One region of the Oribacterium sp. oral taxon 078 str. F0263 genome, then DNA from elsewhere that is predicted to be linked to it. Evidence: predicted binding sites of a transcription regulator. Region 1 holds the regulator's gene; the other holds the start of a gene.
The links. Region 1 encodes Rex, which represses fermentation and respiration genes when NADH is low (regulators of the CRP and FNR family bind a similar motif). Its sites were predicted from a motif close to ATTGTTAANTANTTAACAAT; they were not measured.
Positions count from the first base shown of each region.

Region 2: a site for Rex is predicted at 3,975-3,994, ahead of pckA (phosphoenolpyruvate carboxykinase (ATP)). Genes of this name have one in related genera too.

Region 1 covers NZ_KI273084.1:77,324-88,748, reverse strand. Annotated here, with positions in the region: gene typA (translational GTPase TypA) at 1-371, shown strand, start outside; gene dapA (4-hydroxy-tetrahydrodipicolinate synthase) at 453-1,358, shown strand; gene dapB (4-hydroxy-tetrahydrodipicolinate reductase) at 1,367-2,131, shown strand; gene purB (adenylosuccinate lyase) at 2,163-3,599, shown strand; gene HMPREF1986_RS01450 (hypothetical protein) at 3,700-3,888, shown strand; gene HMPREF1986_RS01445 (adenylosuccinate synthase) at 3,929-5,215, shown strand; gene HMPREF1986_RS01440 (redox-sensing transcriptional repressor Rex) at 5,776-6,411, shown strand; gene acpS (holo-ACP synthase) at 6,408-6,767, shown strand; gene HMPREF1986_RS01430 (NAD(P)H-hydrate dehydratase) at 6,783-7,694, shown strand; gene alr (alanine racemase) at 7,838-9,040, shown strand; gene HMPREF1986_RS01420 (YebC/PmpR family DNA-binding transcriptional regulator) at 9,118-9,858, shown strand; gene HMPREF1986_RS01415 (Rqc2 family fibronectin-binding protein) at 9,883-11,425, opposite strand, start outside.
Region 2 covers NZ_KI273087.1:20,554-31,978, forward strand. Annotated here, with positions in the region: gene HMPREF1986_RS02115 (hypothetical protein) at 7-402, opposite strand; gene HMPREF1986_RS02120 (LCP family glycopolymer transferase) at 562-2,112, opposite strand; gene pckA (phosphoenolpyruvate carboxykinase (ATP)) at 2,216-3,826, opposite strand; gene atpC (ATP synthase F1 subunit epsilon) at 4,144-4,551, opposite strand; gene atpD (F0F1 ATP synthase subunit beta) at 4,564-5,958, opposite strand; gene atpG (ATP synthase F1 subunit gamma) at 5,985-6,869, opposite strand; gene atpA (F0F1 ATP synthase subunit alpha) at 6,882-8,423, opposite strand; gene atpH (ATP synthase F1 subunit delta) at 8,438-8,977, opposite strand; gene atpF (F0F1 ATP synthase subunit B) at 8,974-9,477, opposite strand; gene atpE (ATP synthase F0 subunit C) at 9,564-9,845, opposite strand; gene HMPREF1986_RS02165 (F0F1 ATP synthase subunit A) at 9,924-10,685, opposite strand; gene HMPREF1986_RS02170 (ATP synthase subunit I) at 10,689-11,123, opposite strand; gene HMPREF1986_RS02175 (AtpZ/AtpI family protein) at 11,128-11,397, opposite strand.

The sequences.
Region 1 (11,425 bases):
AGGGCTCTCTCATCGCCTTCGAGAAGGGAGAAGCCGTGACCTATGGTCTCTTTCAGGCTCAGGCGAGGGGGACACTCTTCATCGGACCGGGAGAGAAGGTCTACGGCGGCATGGTCATCGGGCAGAGTCCGAAGGCAGAGGACATCGAGGTCAATGTGTGTAAGACAAAGCATCTCACAAACACCCGTACCTCGAGCTCGGACGAGGCTCTGAAGCTGGTGCCGAAGAAGATCATGTCCCTGGAGCAGTGCATTGACTTCATCGACACGGATGAGCTTCTCGAGGTGACGCCGGAGAATCTGAGAATTCGAAAAAAGATTCTCGACCCGGTGCTTCGAAAGAGGGCGGGCTTCTCCCGGAAGCAGGGCTAGAGGAGCGAAGGATGCCGCTTTTGCAGTTTGAGCCTTGTCTTCCGGGAAAGAGGGAGGACGAGGGACAGACAGGAGGACGATATGGCGATATTCAGGGGCGCAGGCGTGGCGTTGATCACGCCGATGCATGAAGACGGCTCCGTGAATTATGAGAAGCTCACGGAGATTCTGGAGGAACAGATCGCGGGAGGAACGGACGCCATCATTTCCTGCGGGACGACGGGAGAGGCCGCGACGCTCTCCGAGGCGGAACATATGGATGTGATCCGCCACAGCGTCCGGGTCACAGCGCATCGGATCCCCGTGATTGCAGGCACGGGCTCCAACAGCACGGAGACTGCGGTGAAGCTCTCGAAAGAGGCGGAGGAGGCCGGCGCGGACGGACTTCTCCTTGTGACACCCTACTACAATAAGGCGACGCAGGGAGGACTCTATGAGCACTATAAGGCGGTCGCGGAGTCGGTCTCCATTCCCTGCATCCTCTATAATGTGCCCTCCCGGACCGGTGTTACGATACAGCCGGAGACGATGGCGAGGCTCTACCGGGACTTTGAAAATATCGTGGGCGTAAAGGATGCGGGCGGAGACCTTGCGATGAGCTCCCGCCTCATGAGCCTTGTGGATCGGGACTTCCTCCTCTATTCCGGAGAGGATGGAATTGTCCTGCCGCTCCTCTCGATCGGGGGATCCGGAGTGATCTCCGTGCTCTCAAACATCGCACCGAGGGAAATGCACGGGCTCTGTGAGAGCTGGTTTAAGGGAGATGTCGAGGGCGCCAGAAGGGAACAGCTCCGTGCGCTCGCCCTGATCCGCGCGCTTTTCATGGAGGTAAACCCCATCCCTGTGAAGGCGGCGATGAATCTTTTGGGAAAGGAAGTGGGGCCGCTGCGCCTTCCGCTCACGGAGATCACGGAGGAAAATCGGGAGAAGCTCCGCGCGGAGATGGAGCGCTACGGTCTCCTTCCGGAAGGCTCAGGGAGAGGATAGGAGGGGATATGCTCAGAATACTGCTGCACGGGGCCTGCGGCGTGATGGGGGAGAAGATTTCCGCCCTGTCCGGCGGGGAAACAGGGATCGTCGCCGGCGTGGACCGCCGGGCCGGGGAGGAGGGGATATCCCGTCCCTTTCCGCTCTACAGGGAGCTCTCCGAGATCAGGGAGGACTTCGATGTCATTGTCGATTTTTCGGTCCCGGAGGCGGCCGGGGGACTCCTGCGCTACGCCTGTGAAAGGGGAAAGCCCCTGGTCTTTTGTACGACCGGGCTCTCGGAGGAGGAGCTTTCTTTGCTCGAGGAGGCCTCCCGCCGGATTCCGATCCTCCGAAGCGCCAATATGTCCCTCGGCATCAATCTTCTGACAGAGCTTGTAAAGCTCTCCGCGGCAAAGCTCTACGAGAGGGGCTTTGACATTGAGATTTTGGAGGAGCATCATCGGAGGAAGAAGGATGCGCCCTCCGGCACAGCCCTCATGCTCGCGGACGCGGTAGATGAGGCGATCGGAGAGAGGCTTGAGAGGGTCTTCGACAGAACGAAGCGCCGCACGCCCCGCCCGAAGCAGGAGATCGGCATCAGCTCCCTCAGGGGAGGGAGCATTCCCGGGGTCCATGAGCTCATCTTTGCCGGAGAGGATGAGATCCTCACGCTGAGTCATACAGCCTATTCCCGGGGGATTTTCGCAAAGGGAGCGCTCAGCGCGGCCCTTTGGATCGCGGGAAGGGAGCCGGGGCTCTACAGCATGAGGGATGTTTTGTTTGCTTCCTGATCGGGAGCCCGCAGGAAGGAGAGGGGGCAGGATGCTTACGCGAAGCAGCTATCAGACTCCGCTCACGGGGCGCTATGCCTCGGAGAGGATGCAGTATCTTTTCTCTCCGGAGCACAAATTCCGGAGCTGGAGGCGTCTTTGGATCGCGCTGGCGGAGGCGGAGAAGGAGCTCGGCCTTCCGATCACGGAGGAGCAGATCGCAGAGCTCCGCGCACACCGGGATGACATCAATTATGAGGACGCGGAGAGGCGGGAGAGGGAGGTCCGGCATGATGTCATGAGTCATGTCTATGCCTATGGCCTTCAGTGCCCCGCCGCGAGGGGAATCCTTCACCTCGGGGCGACCTCCTGCTATGTGGGGGACAACACGGATCTCATTATCATGAGAGAGGCGCTCACCCTGCTCCGGGGGAAGCTTCTGAATGTCATGAAGCTGCTGGCGGATTTTTCGGAGAGATACCGCGGCCTCGCAACTCTCGCTTTTACGCATCTTCAGCCGGCGCAGCCGACGACAGTCGGGAAGAGGGCGAGTCTTTGGCTTCAGGACTTCCTCCAGGATTTTCGGGATCTGGATTACGTGCTCTCCGGAATCCGACTTCTCGGCTCGAAGGGAACCACCGGAACCCAGGCCTCCTTCCTCGAGCTCTTCGGGGGCTCACAGGAGAGCTGCCGGGCTTTGGACCAAAAGATCGCGGAAAAGATGGGATTTTCCTCCTGCTATCCGGTCTCCGGTCAGACCTATTCCCGAAAGCTCGACTTCCGCGTTCTCTCTGTCCTTTCCTCTATCGGCCAGTCTGCGCACAAGATGACGAACGATATCCGTCTGCTTCAGCAGCTGAAGGAGCTGGAGGAGCCCTTCGAAAAGCAGCAGATCGGCTCCAGCGCCATGGCCTATAAGAGAAATCCCATGAGATCGGAGCGGATCGCATCCCTCTCCGATTTTCTCATGAGCAACCTTATGAATCCGATGCTGGTGGCCTCCACGCAGTGCTTTGAGCGGACCCTGGATGACTCCGCAAACCGAAGGCTCTCCCTCCCGGAGGGCTTTCTCGCGGCGGATGCGGTCCTGGAGCTCCTCATGAATGTGGTGGACGGCATCATCGTCTATCCGAAGGTCATCGAGAAGCACATCCTGTCGGAGCTTCCCTTCCTCGCGACGGAGAATATCCTGATGGATGCGGTAAAGGCGGGGGGAGACCGGCAGGAGCTCCACGAAAAGATCCGGCTTCTCTCGATGCAGGCGGGGAGGGCGGTGAAGGAGGAGGGAAGAGAAAATGACCTCCTGGAAAGGATCGCGGCAGACCCCGCCTTCCGCCTGAGTCTGTCGGAGCTGAAAAAGTCTTTGCGGCCGGAGCGTTATATCGGCCGCGCCCCCGAGCAGGTGGAGGAATTCCTGAGGGACTTTGTCCGGCCGCTCCTCGAGGAAAACAAAGAGTCCCTGGGGATGAAGGCGGAGATCAAGCTTTGAAATTCGGCGGTCGGAGGGGAAAGCCTTTTCCGCCGGACGGCAGAATGCTTCAGACGGCGGCCAAGGAGGACAGGGAAACGATAAACGAAGGGAGAGGAGTATGAACTGGAGACGGATTCTCGCCATACTGGCCCTGCTTCTTTTTGCCGTCCTCCTGTTTCTCCTTTTGTATTTTGCCTTTACGGGGGCGGCGAAGGAGCGCATTCTCGGCGTCCTTTTCTGCCTCATTGTGATTCCGTCCCTGATCTATATCTTTCTTTGGTTCACGGGGCTTGTAAAGGAAAAATGAGGAGCGGGATGTTTGCGGGGCGGAAAGAAAGGGGAGAAATATGGTACGAGCGATAGTGGGCGCCAACTGGGGAGACGAGGGGAAGGGAAAGATTACGGATATGCTCGCCGAGAGCTCGGACATCGTCGTCCGCTTTCAGGGGGGAGCCAATGCCGGACACACCATCATCAATCATTACGGGAGATTTTCCCTGCATCTCCTTCCGAGCGGCGTTTTTTATGAGCATACCACATCCGTGCTCGGAAACGGCGTCGCGCTGGATATTCCGAAGCTGATCGAGGAGCTCGCCGCCTTAGAGGAGGCGGGAGTCCCGAAGCCGAAGCTTCTGGTTTCGGACCGGGCACAGGTCGTGCTGCCCTGCCATAAGCTTCTGGACAGCTATGAGGAGGAGAGGCTCGGCGGGAAGAGCTATGGCTCCACGAGATCCGGCATCGCCCCCTTCTTTTCCGATAAGTTTGCGAAGATCGGGATTCAGACCAATGAGCTTTTCAGCGAAGAGATCCTCGAGGAGCGGATCGCAAAGCTGGTCGAGATCAAGAATTCGCTTCTTAAAACTCTCTACGGGAAGCCTCTCCTCGACCGTGAAGAGCTTCTCATAGAGCTTCGGAAGGAGAGAGAGCTGATCCGCCCCTATCTTTCGGACTGCTCCCGCTTTTTGCGGAAGGCACTGAGAGAGGGAAAGACGGTTCTTCTGGAGGGACAGCTCGGGACGATGAAGGACCCGGACCACGGCATCTATCCGATGGTGACTTCGAGCTCCACCCTCGCCGCCTACGGCGCTGTGGGAGCCGGCATCCCGCCCTATGAGATCCGGGACATCATCGCGGTGACGAAGGCCTATTCTTCCGCTGTGGGAGCCGGTGAATTTGTCTCGGAGCTTTTCGGCGAGGAGGCGGAGGAGCTTCGGAAAAGAGGAGGGGACAAGGGGGAGTACGGCGCGACGACGGGCCGCCCGAGAAGGGTGGGATGGTATGACGCTGTGGCCTCCCGCTATGGCTGTGAGCTCCAGGGAGCCACAGAGGCCGCCCTGACCGTGCTCGACCCGCTCGGCTATCTCCCGGAGATCAAGGTCTGCACCGCCTATGAGATTGACGGAAGCCAAACGAAGGACTTTCCTGTGAGCGCAAAGCTCGGGAGAGCGAAGCCGGTCTACACCGTGCTCCCTGGCTGGGGCTCCGATATCCGCGGGATCCAAAGCTATGACGCGCTCCCGGAGGCCTGCAGAGCCTATGTCGACTTTATCGAAAAGGAAATCGGAGTTCCGATCACGATGGTCTCGAACGGCCCCGGCCGCCATGAAATCCTGAAAAGAACACCGAGACTATAAGCGTGGGAGATCGGCTGAAGCCGAGTCCTTCGCTTCGAAGAAGCGAAGAAAAAGCGTAGAAGTCTGACAGCTGGCTGAAGCCGAGAGAATCGGAGCTCCGCCGGATATTGCCGCCGATCTGCCGCTTTGGCCGTCGAAAAGCAGGCCGTCTGCCGCCCCGGCGCTTAGCGATTTGGTTCTGTAAATCGCTTACGCGCCGCTGGCCGCGGCAGCCGGAGTGAGAGCGTCCTGCGTTAGACGGGCAAACGGCGGATCGAAATACTCCTGACCGAAGCCGGAGCCCGATCGCAGAAGACTGTCACCAGGCAGACTCGGATCGAGAGAGCCCCGCGTTAGACGGGCAAACGGCGGATCGAAACACTCCTGACCGAAGCCGGAGCCCGAGCCCGGAGGCTATCATCAGTCAGACTCGGATCGAGAGAGTTCCGCGCCAGGCGGGCAAACGGCGGATCGAAACGCAAAGGCAGCGGAAAAGCCCGGGCCCGGACAAGGCCCGCGGAAACGAAGTTTATATTGGCGGTGATTTGCCGGACGGCGAATCATCTTCGTTTGGGGGGATCATGGCAAAGAAAGAGATTTCACAGGCAGTTATCCAGCGCCTCCCCAGGTACTACCGCTACCTGGAGGAGCTGATGGAGCAGGGACTGGAGCGGATCTCCTCGAATGAGCTCTCAAAGAGGATGAAGCTCACGGCCTCGCAGATCCGGCAGGACTTAAATAACTTCGGTGGCTTCGGGCAGCAGGGCTACGGATACCGGATTCAAAAGCTCCATGACGAGATCGCAAGGATTCTGAGTCTGGACGAGGAGCACAGCATGATCCTCGTGGGAGCGGGGCATCTGGGACAGGCTCTCGCAAACTACAGCAATTTCCAAAAGAGGGGCTTTCTCCTGCGGGCCGTCTTTGATGTAAAGCCGGAGCTCATCGGAACGGAGGTGGCAGGGCTCAAGGTGCTTCCGATGGAGGAGCTGGAGCGGGCGATCGAGGAGTCAGAGCCGAGGCTCGCCGCCCTCTGCATTCCGAAGGATGCCGCCCTGTCTGTTGCGGAGAGGCTGGTCTCTCTGGGCATCAAGGGGATCTGGAACTTCGCCCCCGTGGATCTGGAGCTTCCGGAGCAGGTGGTCGTCGAAAACGTCCACCTCTCCGAGTCCCTGATGCGGCTCTCCTATCGGATGAGGGAGCTCTCGGAATCATGATTTTGGGGATTGGCTGTGATCTTTTGGAGATCGGGAGGATGGAGCGCCTTCTGAGACGCCGGACAGGGCTCAATAGGATCTTCACAGAGCGGGAGCTCTCCCATGCGGCGGGGAGAAGCGCGGTTCTCGCGGGGGATTTCTGCGTGAAGGAGGCGCTTTCCAAGGCCTTTGGGACGGGACTTTCCGCCTTCTCACTCCCGGAGGTCGAGGTGCTCCGTGACCCCGCCGGAAAGCCCTATGTCGTTCTGTACGGCAGAGCGAGGGCGCTCTATGAGAGGCTTGGCGGAAGGAGAATCCTTGTCTCTATCTCCGATACGAGAGAGCTTGTCATGGCGCAGGCTCTTCTGGAGGGCTGAAAGGAAGGAGGAGGCATGCTGGAGGATACGATAAAGAGCTTCGGGAGCGTTCCGGCCAGACTTCTGAACTCCCACAAGGGGAGCTACGGGAAGCTCCTCATCCTGGCGGGTTCTCCCGGGATGTGCGGCGCGGCCGCGCTCTGTGCGCGGGCGGCCTATCGGAGCGGGACGGGACTTGTGAGAATCGTCACATCGGAGGAGAACCGTATTCCTCTCCAGCTTCTGATCCCCGAGGCGGTGCTCTCCCTCTACCGGGAGCAGGAGGAGCTCGAGGCGCTTTTGGAGCAGGAGTTTCGCTGGGCGGATCTCTGCGTCATGGGGCCGGGGCTCTCTCAGAGCGAGGAGGCCAGAGCCCTCGTGGAGGAGGCGCTCCGTCAGATCCGTATCCCGCTCATCATGGACGCGGATGCGCTGAATATCGTCTCGGAGGACCCGCAGGCGAGGAAGTATCTCTACCGCACTGCGCCGAGCTCCCCGGTACTGCTCACCCCGCATCCGGGAGAGCTCGCCAGGCTGACGGGACGGGAGCTGGAGGAGATCTTGAAGGATCCGATGCGAGTCGGGAGGGTCTTTGCCAGGAGGCATGATCTCCTCCTCATCGTAAAGGGCTCCCACAGCCTCCTCTTTTCGAGGGGGGCGGAGCGCTACTTCCAGAACAGGACGGCATCTCCCGCGCTCTCAAAGGCGGGGAGCGGGGATGTGCTGTGCGGCTGCATCGCCGGGATCTTTGAGATCCTCCGGGCGGAGAAGGGGAGCGGGGAGAGCAGCGCGGCGCTTTTGTACCGCGCGGCAGCTCTCGGGATCTCGGCGCATGTGACTGCGGGGAGACTCGCAGCGGAGCGCTTCGGACAGCACGGCGTTCTCGCGGGAGATACTGCAGATATGCTCGGTCTTGCGTTAGAGGCGGTAAACGCGCCTCCCCGCTGATAGATGCCGGGAATCCTGCCTTCGGATTTTTATCGGAGGCAGCCGCCGAAAGCCGGTATGAAAAAGCATGGCTTTTCCTTTTCCGGCGCGGGGGCGAAAGCGCGGGAGGAAGAGATCGGAAGACGGGAAGAGGGGATTTTTTAATGGAAAGGGATTATGAAGAGATCTACGACAGAAGCTATGCGCTGGTGGATCTCGATATCATCCGGGAAAATGTGAGGAACGCGAGGAAGCTTCTGCCAAAGGACTGCCGTTTCTGCGCGGTTTTGAAGGCGGATGCCTACGGGCACGGAGCCCCCGCCGTGGCTTCCGCGATCGATGATCTTTCGGATTTTTACGCAGTTGCGACGCCGGAGGAGGGGGCGCTCCTCCGCGCCCACGGATTCCAAAAGCCGATTCTCGTCCTCGGCGCGGTCTCGGACCGCGCCTATCCCATACTCCTTGAGAGGAGGATCCGGCCGGCGGTCTTCCTCCTCTCTCAGGCGAAGGCTCTTTCGAAAGCGGCCGGAGAGGCGGGGTGCACGGCCTTACTGCACCTCGCCGTGGATACGGGGATGGGGCGGATCGGTATAGCCTCGGAAGAGGAGGGCTCCGCGGAGCTTGCGCTCTCGATCGCCGCACTTCCGAATCTGAAGGTCGAGGGGATCTTCACCCATTTTTCGACGGCGGATGAGGCGGATAAGGAATTCTCCTTTTTACAGCGGGAACGCTTCCGGCGCTTTTGTGAGAAGCTCTCGGAGAGAGGGCTGTCGATCCCGATCCGGCACTGCGCAAACTCCGCCGGCATCATCGCATCGATCGGGACGGACTTTGATATGGTGAGGGACGGCATCGCTCTCTACGGCATCTATCCCTCCCGCGCGGCAGAGAGCGCACGCCTCCCCTTAAAAGCGGCGCTCTCCTGGTTCGCGAAGGTCTCCGCTGTCCGCAGACTTCCGGCTTCCTCCCCCATATCCTATGGGAGGACCTTCACGACAGAGCGGGAGACGGAGCTTGCGGTCATTCCGCTGGGCTATGGGGACGGCCTGCCTAGGCTTCTCTCCAATCGGGCGGAGGTTTTGATCCGGGGGCGGCGCTGCCCGATCCTCGGCCGGATATGCATGGATCAGTTTATGGCGGATGTGACGGGGCTTGGCGTGCGGCGCGGAGACAGAGTCACTCTGCTCGGGAGGGACGGAGAGGAGGAGATCGGTCTTTATGACTGGGAGAGGCTCGGCGCTTTCCCCTATGAAGTCCTCTGCGGTCTTGGGAAGAGGGTGCCGAGACTCTATCTTCGGGGCGGGGAGCTCGCGGGGAGGAAGGACTGCTTTTCCGAGGAGTACCGGGACTTTTCCGCCTGCTTTTAGCCCGGAAGAGAAATTGCGGAGATGGATCCGCCGCATCAGCTTGCACAGTTTTCAGCAATACAGTCAGGGAGAGGTTTATGTCAGGACATTCAAAGTTTTCGAATATCAAAGCAAAGAAGGAAAAGAACGACGCCGCGAAGGGAAAGATCTTTACCGTCATCGGACACGAGCTCGCGCTCGCCGTGAAGCAGGGCGGCGCGGACCCGGCGAGCAACAGTAAGCTCAGGGATGTCATCGCGAAGGCGAAGGCGAATAATATGCCGAATGATACGATAAACAACGGCATCAAGAAGGCCGCGGGATCACTGGAAAGCGTGAATTTCGAGGAGCTTCAGTACGAGGGCTACGGCGTAAACGGCGTCGCCATCATCGTGAAGGCCCTGACTGACAACAAAAACCGCTCCGCGGCGGACGTGCGCTCTGCCTTTGCGAAGGGGAGGGGATCTCTTGGGACGCAGGGCTCCGTCTCCTTCCTCTTTGATGAAAAGGGGCAGATCATCCTGGACAAGGAAGCCATGGAGGATCTGGACAAGGACTTCGACAGTCTGATGGAGCTTGCGCTCGAGGCCGGGGCGGAGGACATCCGGGAGGAAGAGGACTCCTATGAGATTCTCACCTCTCCGGAGGACTTTTCCTCGGTCCGGGAGGAGCTGGAGAAGCAGGGGATCCCGATGGCGGAGGCCGATATCGTCATGATCCCGCAAAACTATGTCTCTGTGACCGAGGAGGAGGCTGTGAAAAATCTCCGGCGGACACTGGACCTTCTCGAGGAGTCCGACGATGTGCAAAATGTCTATACCAATTGGGAGGAGGAGTAGCGGATGAGAGGGAAGCCTGAGGGGCTAAGAGGAGAGCTCCTCAAGCTTTCTCTCGGGCATGACGCTGAGAGAGTAGTTGCTGTGATAGATCACAAAGCCGGGGGCTGCGCCCGGCACTCTCTTTAACTCCTTTCGGAAGGTGTAGTCCACCTCGACCTTCTGCTCCTTTCTGCGGGAGGAATAGAAGGCGGCCAGGGAGGCGGCCTCCAGGAAGAGGCGGTCCGGGAGCTCCTCGAGGGGCTTTCCCCCGGTTCTTGCGATGACGTGGGAGCCGGGGGAATTCTTTACATGGAACCATAGGTCTCCCCCGTCCGCAAGCTGAAAGCTCAGCTTTTCATTCTGATAATTGTTCCTTCCCACATAGAGCTCATAGCCGTCGGAGGACAGGAAGCGGAGAGGCTTCGCCTTCTCGCTCTCCCGGAGCTTTTTCTTCCCAGGACTCTTCCGGAGAAAGCCGTAGTCCTCCATCTCCTGCCGGATCTCCTGAAGCTCCGCCTCTCCCTCCGAGAGCTCCAGAGCGCTGAGGATGGACTGGAGATGGAGAAGCTCATTTCGGCTTTCCTGAAGCTGCGCACTGAGCTTTTGCTCAGTGCGCTTTTGCTTGTCATATTTTTCAAAGTAGCGCTGCGCGTTTTCGGAGGCCGTGAGATCGCTCCGAAGAGGAACAGAGATCTCCTTTCCGTCATAGAAATTTTCACATCGAAGCTCCGTCTCCCCTCCCTTTAAGGAGTAGCCATAGGTGTGGAGAAGCTCGCCGTAGACGCGGTAGCGCTCCCGGCCCTCCGTGTCCTTCAGCTGCTTTTCCTGGAGGGAGAGCTTCTTTGCGGATCGCTCCAGCAGGGTGGTGAGAAGCTTTCGGAGATCCCCGCTTTTTTGGCGGATTCGGCTCTGCCGGTCCTTTTCCGAATAGAAGCGGCGGATCAGGGCGGAGACGCTTTCTACCCGTTCGAGGCGAAAGCTTTCCTTCCCGGGAGCGGGATCCTCCTCCGGATCGGATGCCCGGCCCTCATAGGAGAAGAGGTAGAGCGCCGAAAAGTCCTTCGCCTCACTGTCCCTTCCTCTTCCCTGGTAGAGGAGACAGGGATCCGGATCCTGCGTGAGAGCTTCCCTTAGCTTCCGATACAGAAGGGAAAGCTTCTCTTTCTCCTGCTCTGAGGCCGGAAGATCCGGGTCGAGCTTTGCCCGGAAGCAAAGCTCCTGGCTGCTCAGAGGACTGAAGCCGGTCAAGCTCCGATAGAGCGCCTGGTAGAGAGGGAGCTCCTCCCGAAGGAGAAGCTCCGAAAGGCGATTTTCCGTGAGAGAGAGCGGATTTTCCTTTCCGGCCTGAGAGGGGATGAAATAGCTTCGGTTTGGGAGAACCTCCCGCACGGAGGACTGAGAGGCGGAGATCCGCCGGATCGCGTCGAGGATCGTGAGATCCTCCCGGAGAAGGATCAGATTGGAATATTTTCCCATGAGCTCCGTGACGAGATAGCGCCTCACGCGGTCTCCGAGCTCATCGAAGCACTCGATCTCAAGGACGATGATCCTCTCAAGCCCCTCCTCGGAGAGGCTTTTTCCCGGCTGA
Region 2 (11,425 bases), on a different contig from region 1:
GGTCCTTCAGTTTGGGCTTGCGCCCACGCTTCTTAGGTTCTGGTTTTGGAATCGGTTTGGATAATCCAAGAGCCTCCAGCTCAGCAAATACGGTCTTGAGGATATGCCGTCGTCTGTTGCTGGTTCGGTCGGGGAATCCATCCGTCTCCATGCAGAGGAAAGATCGTCCATCAGTTCTGCATAGGACATGTTATCGAGAAGGCCGGCTTTCCCTGCCTTCCTGATGATCCTGCAGGTGGCAACTGTAGAGAGGAAGTTGATGAACTCGTTTCCCATCACAGAAAAGTCGCCCTGGCAGTCGGTGTGGTCCAGGCATTCATCGTTCTTGTAACGGTTGAATACCACTTCCAGAAGCCACCGCCCTTGACGGTCCGAATTTTGGGAAAGTATTAATGAATTCATCCTCTGCTTTTCTGAGATTTTTAATGCCTGCTGTTTCAAACTGCTGTATACTGTTAAACATAGAGAACGCCTTTCGTGATTTGGTTTAGTTTGGTCGCTAAATACTTTATCACATCAATGGCCGTTCTCTATTTTATTGTCTGAGCTATCGCCGGTCGACTATGTGGACTGCTCCTGCTTCTTCGCATAGGCCGCGCCGGGTCCGGCGGCGTCATCGCCGGGATCCTCTGCGGAGATCTCTCCCTTCTGCGCGTCGCTCCCGGACTTTTCCCCTTCCTTCCGCGAAGCTCCGCTCTCCTTCCTCTCCTCCTCGCTCTTTTGCTCTTTACTCTCCGCACTCTTTTGCGCCGTGCTCTCTGTCTCTCTCTCCGCTTCTCCGCCCTTTCTCTCTTCCGTCTCCTTCTTTTCCGAAGAGGCAGCCGTTTCCTTAGAGGGCGCCGTCTCCTTCTTCTTCGGCTTCTCCGACTTCTTCCCCGCCTGTCCGTTCTCTCCGGCTGCTGTCTCCGCCTTTTGCTTCTTCTTCCCGCCTTTTTGATCCTTCTTTCGGATACTGCCTCCGCCGGTTCCCGCTTCCTCGGCATCCTGCCCTGCCTTGGTCAGTCCGCTCACCTTCCCGATGTGCGCACTGATCTCCTCCACGGCAGCGGACGGCTTATAGTCATCCACACCGTAGAGCATTTTGTGGAGCTCTGTGACATTGGAGCTTAGGGTCGTCGGGACGACGCAGTCCAGCTTCCCGATGTTCTTCGTCTCCCGGGAGAAGGGGAAGCCCCGGGTCTCCGCAAGCTGATAGCTCTTCGCCCGCACGGCGAGAGCGCTGATCTCTCCGATCCCCATGCTGGTGGAGATCTCCGGGAAAACGGAGCGGGCGACATTGATGAGGACGGCGGGGTTCGCCTTCTTTGCCTTATCCATAGCAAGGCTTAAGACCTTTCTCTGCCTCGCGGTCCGGTTAAAGTCCGTATCCATCAGGCGGAGCCTGCCGTAGGCCACGGCCTGCACGCCGTCCAGGTGGTTCATCCCCGCGTGCTCCAGCTGAACGGAGCCGATCCCGGTCGATTCCACGGTCTCCGTGATAAAGGCATTGATATAAAAGAATTCCGCATCGCTGATCTCGAGATCCACCCCGCCGAGCGCATTGATCGCCTTTGCCACTGCGGCCCAGTTGAAGCTCACATAGTCGTCGATCGAGAGATCCAGATTTTTTTCCAGAGCCTCCAGCGCCTGCTTGTGTCCTCCCTTGAAGAAGGCCTCGTTGAGCTTATGGTATTCCTTCTCCCCGATCTTCGCGTAGGTATCCCGGAAAACAGAGACGAGCTCTATCCGCCCGCTCCTCCTGTCGAGGCTCGCCACCATGATGACATCCGAAAGCGCCCCCGCTTCCAGCTTCCCATCCCGGGAATCCACACCGAAAACCGCGAGTGTCCAGTAGCGCTTTCCGAAGTAGGGGGAGAGAAAGCTCCAGGCGAGATAGGAGAGAAGGAGACAGAGAAACAGGAGGAGAAGCGGCTTTAACACTCTCCCCCTCCTCTTCCCTCTCCCCCTCCCCGGCGCAGCAGGGCGGGCATGAGAGGAATAGGGTCGACGCGGGGGATCCTCCGAAAAATCTCTCCCGCGCTCCGGCTCCTCCATGCGCAGCTTTTCCCTCTCCTCATGCCTCGCGGAGGGCGCCGTTCGGCGTCTCCGCTCCTCGCTCTCTTCTCTTTTCATCCCCAAGCTTCCTCAAAAAGGCCTGCCGCCCCCGCCCGCTTTCCAAAGAAAGAGGCGGGAGGCGGGACGGCGGAAATATTTTTATTTTCCGAAGGATCGGATTCTAGCGCGTCTCCTTCGGCCCGGCGGAAAGCAGTGCCCTTCCGGCCTCGCTGCTCTCGTATTTTCTGAAGTTTTTCACAAATCTCCCCGCGAGGTCGAGCGCCTTTTTCTCCCACTCGGAGGCATCCCGGTAGGTATCTCTCGGATCCAGAATCCCGGAATCCACCCCCGGAAGGGCCGTCGGAACCTCAAAATCGAAGTAGGGAATCCTCTTCGTCTCTGCCTTCAGGACCTCCCCGTTCAGAATCGCATCGATGATTCCCCTGGTATCCCGGATGGAAATCCTCTTTCCGGAGCCGTTCCAGCCGGTGTTCACAAGATAAGCCTTCGCGCCGCTCTTTTTCATCCTCTTCACAAGCTCCTCCGCGTATTTCGTCGGGGGAAGCTCCAAAAAGGCCTGACCGAAGCAGGCGGAGAAGGTCGGGGTCGGCTCCGTGATGCCGCGCTCTGTGCCGGCGAGCTTCGCGGTAAATCCGGAGAGGAAATAATACTGCGTCTGCTCCGGGGTCAGGATGGAGACCGGCGGCAGCACGCCGAAGGCATCCGCGGAGAGAAAGATCACATTCTCCGCGGCCGGAGCCATGGAGACCGGCCGGACGATCTTCTCGATGTGCTCGATCGGATAGGAAACCCGGGTGTTCTCCGTCACGGACTTGTCCGCAAAGTCGATCCTGCCCTCTTTATCCAGCGTGACATTCTCGAGGAGCGCATTTCTGCGGATCGCACGGTAGATATCCGGCTCGGACTCCTTGTCGAGATTTATGACCTTCGCGTAGCAACCGCCCTCGAAGTTGAAGATGCCCTTGTCGTCCCAGCCGTGCTCGTCATCTCCGATCAAAAGACGCTTCGGATCTGTGGAGAGCGTCGTCTTTCCCGTCCCGGAGAGACCGAAGAAGATCGCAGTGTGCTTTCCGTCCAGGTCCGTGTTCGCGGAGCAGTGCATGGATGCGACGCCCTTCAGAGGCAGGTAGTAGTTCATCATGGAGAAGATGCCCTTCTTCATTTCTCCGCCGTACCAGGTATTGATGATGATCTGCTCCCGGCTCGAGATATTGAAAAGGACTGCAGTCTCAGAGTTCAGGCCGAGCTCCCGATAATTTTCAAGCTTCGCCTTAGAGGCATTGTAGACGACGAAGTCCGGCTTAAAATTCTTAAGCTCCTCCTCCGTCGGATTGATGAACATATTCGTCACGAAGTGAGCCTGCCAGGCGACCTCCATGATGAAGCGGACCGCCATCCGGGTCTCCTTGCTGGCACCGCAGAAGGCGTCCACGACGAAGAGTCTCTTTCCGGAAAGCTCCCTCTGCGCAAGAGCCTTCGCACTCCTCCAGGCCTCCTCCGTCGCCGGATGGTTGTCGTTTGGATAGCCCTCGCTGGTCCACCAGACCGTGTCCTTTGAGTTCTCGTCCATCACGATAAACTTATCCTTGGGGGAGCGCCCCGTGTAGATGCCGGTCATGACATTCACCGCCCCGAGCTCACTCAGCTGCCCCTTCTCAAAGCCCTCGAGTCCCTCCTTCGTCTCCTCCTTAAAGAGCATTTCGTAGGAGGGATTATAGACAATCTCCGTCGTATCCTTTATGCCATAGCTTCCAAGATCAATCTTTGCCATTTTCCCTAACCTCTTTTCCCTGATCCGCTGTGCTCCGCCCCGCCAGAGCGCGGGAGAGCGCGCCTGCTGCCAACTGTCTTTGAAAAAAAACATTTTTTTCTCTACTATTATACATAGAAAGTCCGGATTGTCATCAGCGAATTTGAAAATTGTCAGAAAATTCACAAATCATGATCCCCGCGGCTTTTCTCTTTTTCCCATCCAATAATGCGCCCCTGCGGGTGATCTTTTTCGCATGGATCCGCCTGAAAGGGGCTGTTCCCGCGAAAAAGGACTGCGCCGGGTCCTCCCGCCGCAGTCCGTATTTTAAGCATCGTCTATTTCGCCCCGGCGGTCTGGAGGCGGATCAGAGCGCGGTAGAGCTTCGCCTGCGCCCTCAGTCTGGCCTCCTCGGAGAGCCGCTCCTCCCGGAGCTTTTCCTCCGCCTTCCGCTTTGCCTCCTTCGCTCTTTCCACGTCGATTTCATCGCTCCACTCCCAGGTGGACGGGAGAAGATGGCAGCGTTTGTCCATCACGGACAGCATGCCGCCGATACAGGCGCCATGTCTCTCCGTCCCGTCCGGGAGGATCAGCTTCGCCGTCCCCATGCCGACCGCTGTGCAGTAATTCGTATGTCCCGCGAGGATCGCCACATCTCCTGCGATGGAGCGAAGCGTTACCCGCTCCACCTCATCCTCGAATTTCAGACCGTCGATCGAGACGATCTCCAAATGGAAGCTCGCCATCCTGCTCTCCTCCTACTGCTTCTTTGCCTTCTCGAAGACCTCGTCGATCCCTCCCACGAGGAGAAACGCGCTCTCCGGCAGGGAGTCGCATTCACCGCCGAGAATCATCTTAAAGCCGCGGAGCGTCTCCTTCAGGGGGACATATTTCCCGGGAAGTCCCGTAAACTGTTCCGCGACAGAGAAGCTCTGGGAGAGGAAATTCTGGATCTTTCTCGCTCGGTAAACGGTGATCTTGTCCTCCTCGGACAGTTCGTCCATACCCATGATCGCGATGATGTCCTGGAGCTCCTTATAGCGCTGCAGGACCTGCTGTACCGCTCTTGCGATCTCATAGTGCTCCTGTCCCACGACCTCCGGCGTCAGGATGCGGCTCGTGGAATCCAGCGGATCCACAGCCGGGTAGATTCCCTTGCTGGCGATATCCCGGGAGAGAACGGTGGTCGCATCGAGATGGGTGAAGGTCGTCGCCGGGGCCGGGTCCGTCAGATCGTCCGCCGGGACATAGACCGCCTGAACCGAGGTGATGGAGCCCTTCTTCGTCGAGGTGATCCTCTCCTGCAAAGCTCCCATATCCGTTGCGAGGGTGGGCTGATATCCCACCGCGGACGGCATACGCCCGAGCAGGGCGGAAACCTCGGAGCCCGCCTGCGTGAATCGGAAAATATTGTCGATGAAAAGAAGCACATCCTGATTTCTCTCATCGCGGAAATACTCCGCCATGGTCAGGCCGGAGAGGCCGACCCTCATTCTGGCCCCGGGCGGCTCGTTCATCTGCCCGTAGACCAGAGCGGTCTTATCCAGGACGCCGCTCTCCTTCATCTCTCCGTAGAGATCATTTCCCTCACGGGTGCGCTCTCCGACTCCCGTAAAGACGGAGATGCCGCCGTGCGCCGTGGCGACATTGTGGATCAGCTCCATGATGAGAACGGTCTTTCCGACTCCCGCTCCCCCGAAGAGGCCGATCTTTCCCCCCTTTGCGTAGGGGCAGATCAGGTCCACGACCTTGATTCCGGTCTCCAGAATCTCCGTCGCCGGAGTCTGGTCCTCAAAGGAAGGAGCCGGACGGTGGATCGCCCAGCGCTCCTCCGTCTTTGGCGCCGGCTTCTCATCGACCGGCTCTCCCAGGAGATTGAAAATTCTCCCGAGGCAGGCATCCCCGACCGGCACGGTGATGGGTCCGCCGCAGTCCCTCGCCTCCATGCCCCGCACGAGGCCATCGGTAGAACTCATGGCAATACAGCGCACCACATCGTCCCCGATCTGCTGAGCGACCTCAGCGATGAGCTTCCCGCCGTCGTGGCTGATCTCAATCGCGTTGAGAAGCGACGGCAGCTGCCCTTCCTCGAAGCGGATATCGAGCACAGCGCCCATAATCTGTATTACCTTGCCTATATGCTGCTCACTCATGTATCGCTCTCCTTGTTCCCGCCCTATCACTGTCCCTCGGCGCCCGCGACGATCTCCGTGATCTCCTGGGTGATCGACGCCTGACGCGCGCGGTTGTAATAGAGACTCAGTTTATCAATCATTTCTCCGGCATTGTCCGTCGCCGCCTCCATCGCGCTTCTCCTCGCAGCCAGCTCACTCGCCTCAGAGCTCGCGATCGCGCTGTAGAGGAGCCCGGAGAGATACTCCGGAACAATCGCGTTGAAGACCTCCTCGGCGCTCGGCTCATAGAGAATCAGATTCTGAGCAATCTTCTCCTCCTTCCCCTCCCTCCCGCAGATCACGCAGGCATCCTCCCGGAAGTCCGAGAGCGGAAGAAGACTGGTGGAGCCGGTTTTTTGACTCATCATGGACAGAAATTCCGTATAGATCAGCGCGATATGTCCGAAGCTTTTCTCGCGGTAGCGCTCACAGAGAAGCTTCGCGATGGCATAGCAGTCGGATACCCTTAAGGCAGAGACCAGATCATATTGCTCCGTCACGATCGGAAAACTCCTCTGTCTCGCATACTCCAGGCTCTTCTTTCCGAGCGGAAGCACAGAGAAGCGCTTTCCCGCGCTTTCCTCCTCCAGAAAACGGAAGAGATTCGCATTATAGCCGCCCGCCATGCCGCGGTCTCCCGCGATGACGATATAGCAGTAGCTGTCCTCTCCGTTTTCCCTGGTGTAGGGGGAGGTGAAATCATAGTTTCCAAGCGCAATATTGCAAAGCGTCTGGCGGAGAATCCGGAAATAGGGCTTGCTTCTGTCCGCCCTCTCCTTTGCTTTTCTGAGCTTCGAGGAGGCCACAAGCTCCATCGCCTTCGTGATCTGCATCGTATTCTGTATGCTTTTGATCCGGAGTTTGACTGACTTCATATTCGCAGCAGCCATCTCTGTCCCCCCTTACTTCGCGTCCCGCTCAGCGGCCTTTCTCGCCGTAAAGTCCTCCGTGAAACGGAGAAGAGCGGCCTTGAGTCTCTTCTCGCTCTCCTCCTCGAGCTTTCCGCTCTTTCGGATCTCCTCCATGGCATAGAGCCCGTCGGCATCCGAATCGAGGTAGGAGAAGAGCTCCTCTTCATATTCATGGATATCTCTGACCTCGACAGAGCTCAGAACATCCTTTACCACGGCATAGAGGATCGCGACCTGCTTCTCCACCGAAACCGGAGAGGACTTGCCCTGCTTCAGCACCTCCACGATCCGCTCTCCCTGCGCAAGACGCGCCTTGGTGTCCGCGTCGAGGTCGGAGCCAAACTGTGCGAAGCTCTGGAGCTCCCGGTACTGGGAGTAAACGAGCTTCAGGGTGCCCGCGACCTTTTTCATCGCCTTGATCTGCGCATTTCCTCCCACACGGGAGACGGAGATGCCGGGATTTACGGCCGGCATGATGCCGCTGTGGAAGAGCTCGGTCTCCAGAAAGATCTGTCCGTCCGTGATGGAAATGACATTGGTCGGAATATAGGCGGAGACATCGCCCGCCTGTGTCTCGATGATCGGAAGAGCCGTGAGGCTTCCTCCCCCCATCTCCTCGGAAAGCTTCGCCGCTCTCTCCAGCAGTCTGGAGTGCAGATAGAAGACATCTCCGGGATAGGCCTCTCTCCCGGGCGGTCTCCGGATCAGAAGCGAGATCGCGCGGTAGGCGACCGCGTGCTTCGAGAGATCATCGTAGATAATCAGGACATGCTTCCCCTGATTCATGAAGTACTCCCCCATCGCGCAGCCCGAGTAGGGGGCGATGTACTGGAGCGGGCTCGGCTCGGAGGCCGTCGCCGCGACGACGATGGAATAATCCATCGCCCCCGCCTCCTTCAGCTCGTTCACGAGAGCGGTCACGGTCGATCTCTTCTGACCGATGGCCACGTAGATGCAGAGGACGTCCTTCCCCTTCTGATTTATGATGGTGTCGATCGCGATCGTCGTCTTTCCGGTCTGGCGGTCCCCGATGATCAGCTCTCTCTGCCCTCTTCCGATCGGAATCATGGAGTCAATGGCCTTGATGCCGGTCTGGAGCGGCTCCTTGACAGGCTGCCGCTTGATGATGCCGGGGGCGGGACTCTCCACCGCGCGGAACTCACTGCTCTCGATCGGGCCCGCCCCATCGATCGGCTGTCCGATCGCATTGACGACGCGGCCGATCATGGCCTCTCCCACGGGCACCGAGACCACTCTTCCGGTGCGCTTTGCGGTCTGTCCCTCCTGGATCCCGACGTCCGAGCCGAAAAGCACTGCGGACACGCTGGTCTCCTCCAGGTTCTGCGCCATACCATAAGTGCCGTCCTGAAACTCCAGAAGCTCCCCCGACATGCAGTTCGTCAGGCCGCTGACCCTCGCGATCCCGTCTCCGACGGTCAGGACCGTTCCGGTCTCATTCTGGATGATGGCATTCTCATAATATTTGATCTGACTTCGGATGACCTCCGAAATCTTTTCTGGCTTTAATTCCATTCTATGCCCATCCTTTACAATACGTATTCATCAAGCTTCTTTCGGATCGCGGAGAGCCGGCCCGATACCGTGCCGTCCAGTCTCTTTCCGTCGATCTCGACGAGAAGTCCTCCGAGAAGGGAAGAATCCAGCTTCTCCGTAAGCTCCACCTCTTTCCCGCTTCGCTCTCTCAGGCGGGAGAGGAGCTCTCTCCTCTCCTCCTCCGTGAGCGCCACGGCGCTGAAAACCGTCGCCTCCAGTATCCCGTGATCCCGGTTGTAGGCGTTTTTGAATGTTCTCTCCGCGCCGCTGTAGGAGCTCAGAAGGCCCCTCTCCACGAGGAGCTTCAGGAAATTCAGAAAATAGGGCTCAATGCTGCCGCGAAAGGCCTTGTCCAGAAGGGAAAGCCTCTCCAGCTTCGGCAAAGAGGGCTCAGAGAGAAGACGGATATAGTCCGGATTCTCCGAAAAAAGCTTCCCCACCGTCCGCATCTCCGAGAGTATCCTCTGATCCAGCCCCTCCTCGCGGGAGAGCTCGTAGAGGCTTTTGCCGTAGAGCTCCGCCGCGTTTTTCATGAGGCCTCCTCCACGTTTTTCAGGAAGTCTTCGATCAGGCTTCGGTGATCCTTTTCATCGATCTCCTTCTCCACGACCTTTCCGGCGATGTCCATCGCGATGCCGCCGATCTCGCCCTTCAGCTCATTCAGCGCCTTTCTCCGCTCCTGCCGGATATCCTGGTCCGCCTTCGTCTTCAGATTCTTTGCCTGCTCCTCCGCCGCGCGAAGCAGCTGCTCGGAGCGGGATTCCGCGTCCTTTTTCGCCCTGTCAATGATGGAGGACGCCTCCGCTCTCGCATTCGCCATATTCTTCTCGTACTCCGAGCGGACGCCTTCCGCCTCCTCACGGGCTTTTTCCGCGGCCCGGATATCCTGATCCGCCTTCTCCTGCCGCTTTCTGATCACCTCCTGCACCGGCTTGAACAAAAAGCGCTTGATGAGATAGAGCTGAAGAAAAAGATTCAGAATCGTCGCGATGAAGGTCCAGGGTACAATGGTTACTAATTGCTGAGTTTCCATTTACTGCCTCCGAAATAAGTGTATAAGTCTCCGCCAAGCGGGCAAATGCCGGACAGGCCTGCCTGCACGAGCATTGGGACGGACGTTTATTTCAGGAAGTTCATGAACATTCCCGGCGCAACGAAGATCAGAAGAAGTCCGGTGACAAAGCCGTAGATACCGGTGGTCTCCGCGATTGCGCAGCCGAGCAGCATCGTGCTCGTGACATCGCCCTTGCACTCCGGCTGCCGTCCGATCGCCTCCAGTGCCTTCGCGACGGCATTTCCTTCTCCGATACCGGGTCCGATACCGGCGATCAATGCGCATCCCGCTCCGATTCCACAGCCGCCAAGTGCAATTCCTCTCGCAAGAAACTGAAAATCTGTCATTTTATTTTCCTCCTAAAGCTGTCTGCCGGTGCTTCCGGCATGGACGTTTCTGTAGTAAGTATAACTCCCCTGTCCTTCCTAGCCCTCCGCCGCGTTCGCGATATACATGATCGTGAGCATGGTGAAGATAAAGGCCTGCATGATGCCGGAGAACCAGTCGAAGTAGAACGAAAGGATCGCCGGAAGCCCTACATCCAGAATCGGAATCTGGGAGAGAAGCTGCCCCGCCGCGCCGGGGATCAGGTGAAGAATCGCGGAGGAAGCCAGGGCGAGAGCCGCGTAGATGAGGCCGTTGATGACAACTCCCGAAAGGATATTCCCGAAATGACGGCAGGCCATGCTGATGGGCGTCGCGATCTCGGAGAGAACATTGAACGGGGTCATCACAAAGATCGGCGTCGTAAAGCCCTTCAGGTAGCCGAGGACACCGCCCGCCTTGATCTTGTTCGCCGTAATCATGATGAAAACGACGACGGCCCAGGCCGCCTCCACGGAGAGATCCGCCGTGGGACTTCTGAGGCCGGTTAAGCTGATCAGATTCGAGACGACGCTTGTGGAAAAGAGAGCCGCGACAAAGGGAATCATGCGGTCAAAGCGCTTCCCCCCCGTATTGCTTCGCACCAGATTCGTCGCGGTCTCCACGAGAAGCTCCGCCACCGCCTGGCGCTTTCCGATCTTTTCCACCTTGAGATTTCTCGTCAGGAATATGCAAAGCCCGGTGATGATCGCCATGACGAGCCAGGAGACCAGGATGGTCTCTGTGATCAGGATATCCCCGAGAACGGGGATGCCCGTCGGGATGCGGAAGAAAATTTTCGCACCCGAGATATCAAAGTTCATAAATTACTTCTCACCTCCCTCTGTCTCTTCCGTCCTCTTTCTCCCCGAAAAAATCCCCCGGAGCCGGATCAGCGTCCCCGGAAAAAGGAGGGGCAGGATCGCCGCCACCGGCTGAAACGGCGGGGCGACCAGCGCCAGGATGATCCAAAGAAGCTGCATGAGATTCCGGTTTCGGTAGGAAAGACGCATCTTCTGATAGGCGTCCTCCTCCTTTTCCGTATTCACGATGCTCTGGACCGTCATCCCCATCATAAAGAAATTCAGGACGGAAACTGCCGTGCCGAGTGCTGCGCTGAGCGGTACCCGATAGTCAAAGGGGATCCTCTCCGGAAAGCAGCGGTGAAGAAGAAAAAAGACGGCGAGCATCAAAAGCATCATGAGGATACTGCCCCGCGCCACTCTCCCGCTCTCCTCCTTTACCGTCTTTTGTACCTTCATCTCTCTATCCCCGATGCTGATTGAATGCCGCTGTCTCCCGCTTCTTTTTCTCCTCTTCCTCCCGCTTCATGATCGAGCGAAAGAGCTTCCACGCCGTCATAAAGGAGCCGCCGAGCCCGAAGAAAAACCCCGGGATATAGACCCACTCTCCGAGAGAGAAGCGAAGGCTCAGCTGCTGACACAGAAAAAGGCATAAAAGAAGCGGCATCGCGAGAGAAAGACCCAGCTGCGTAAGGATGGAGATATTCCGATAAATATTTGACCATTTGCGCATACTGAAGCTCCTCCCGCGGCGCCGTCCG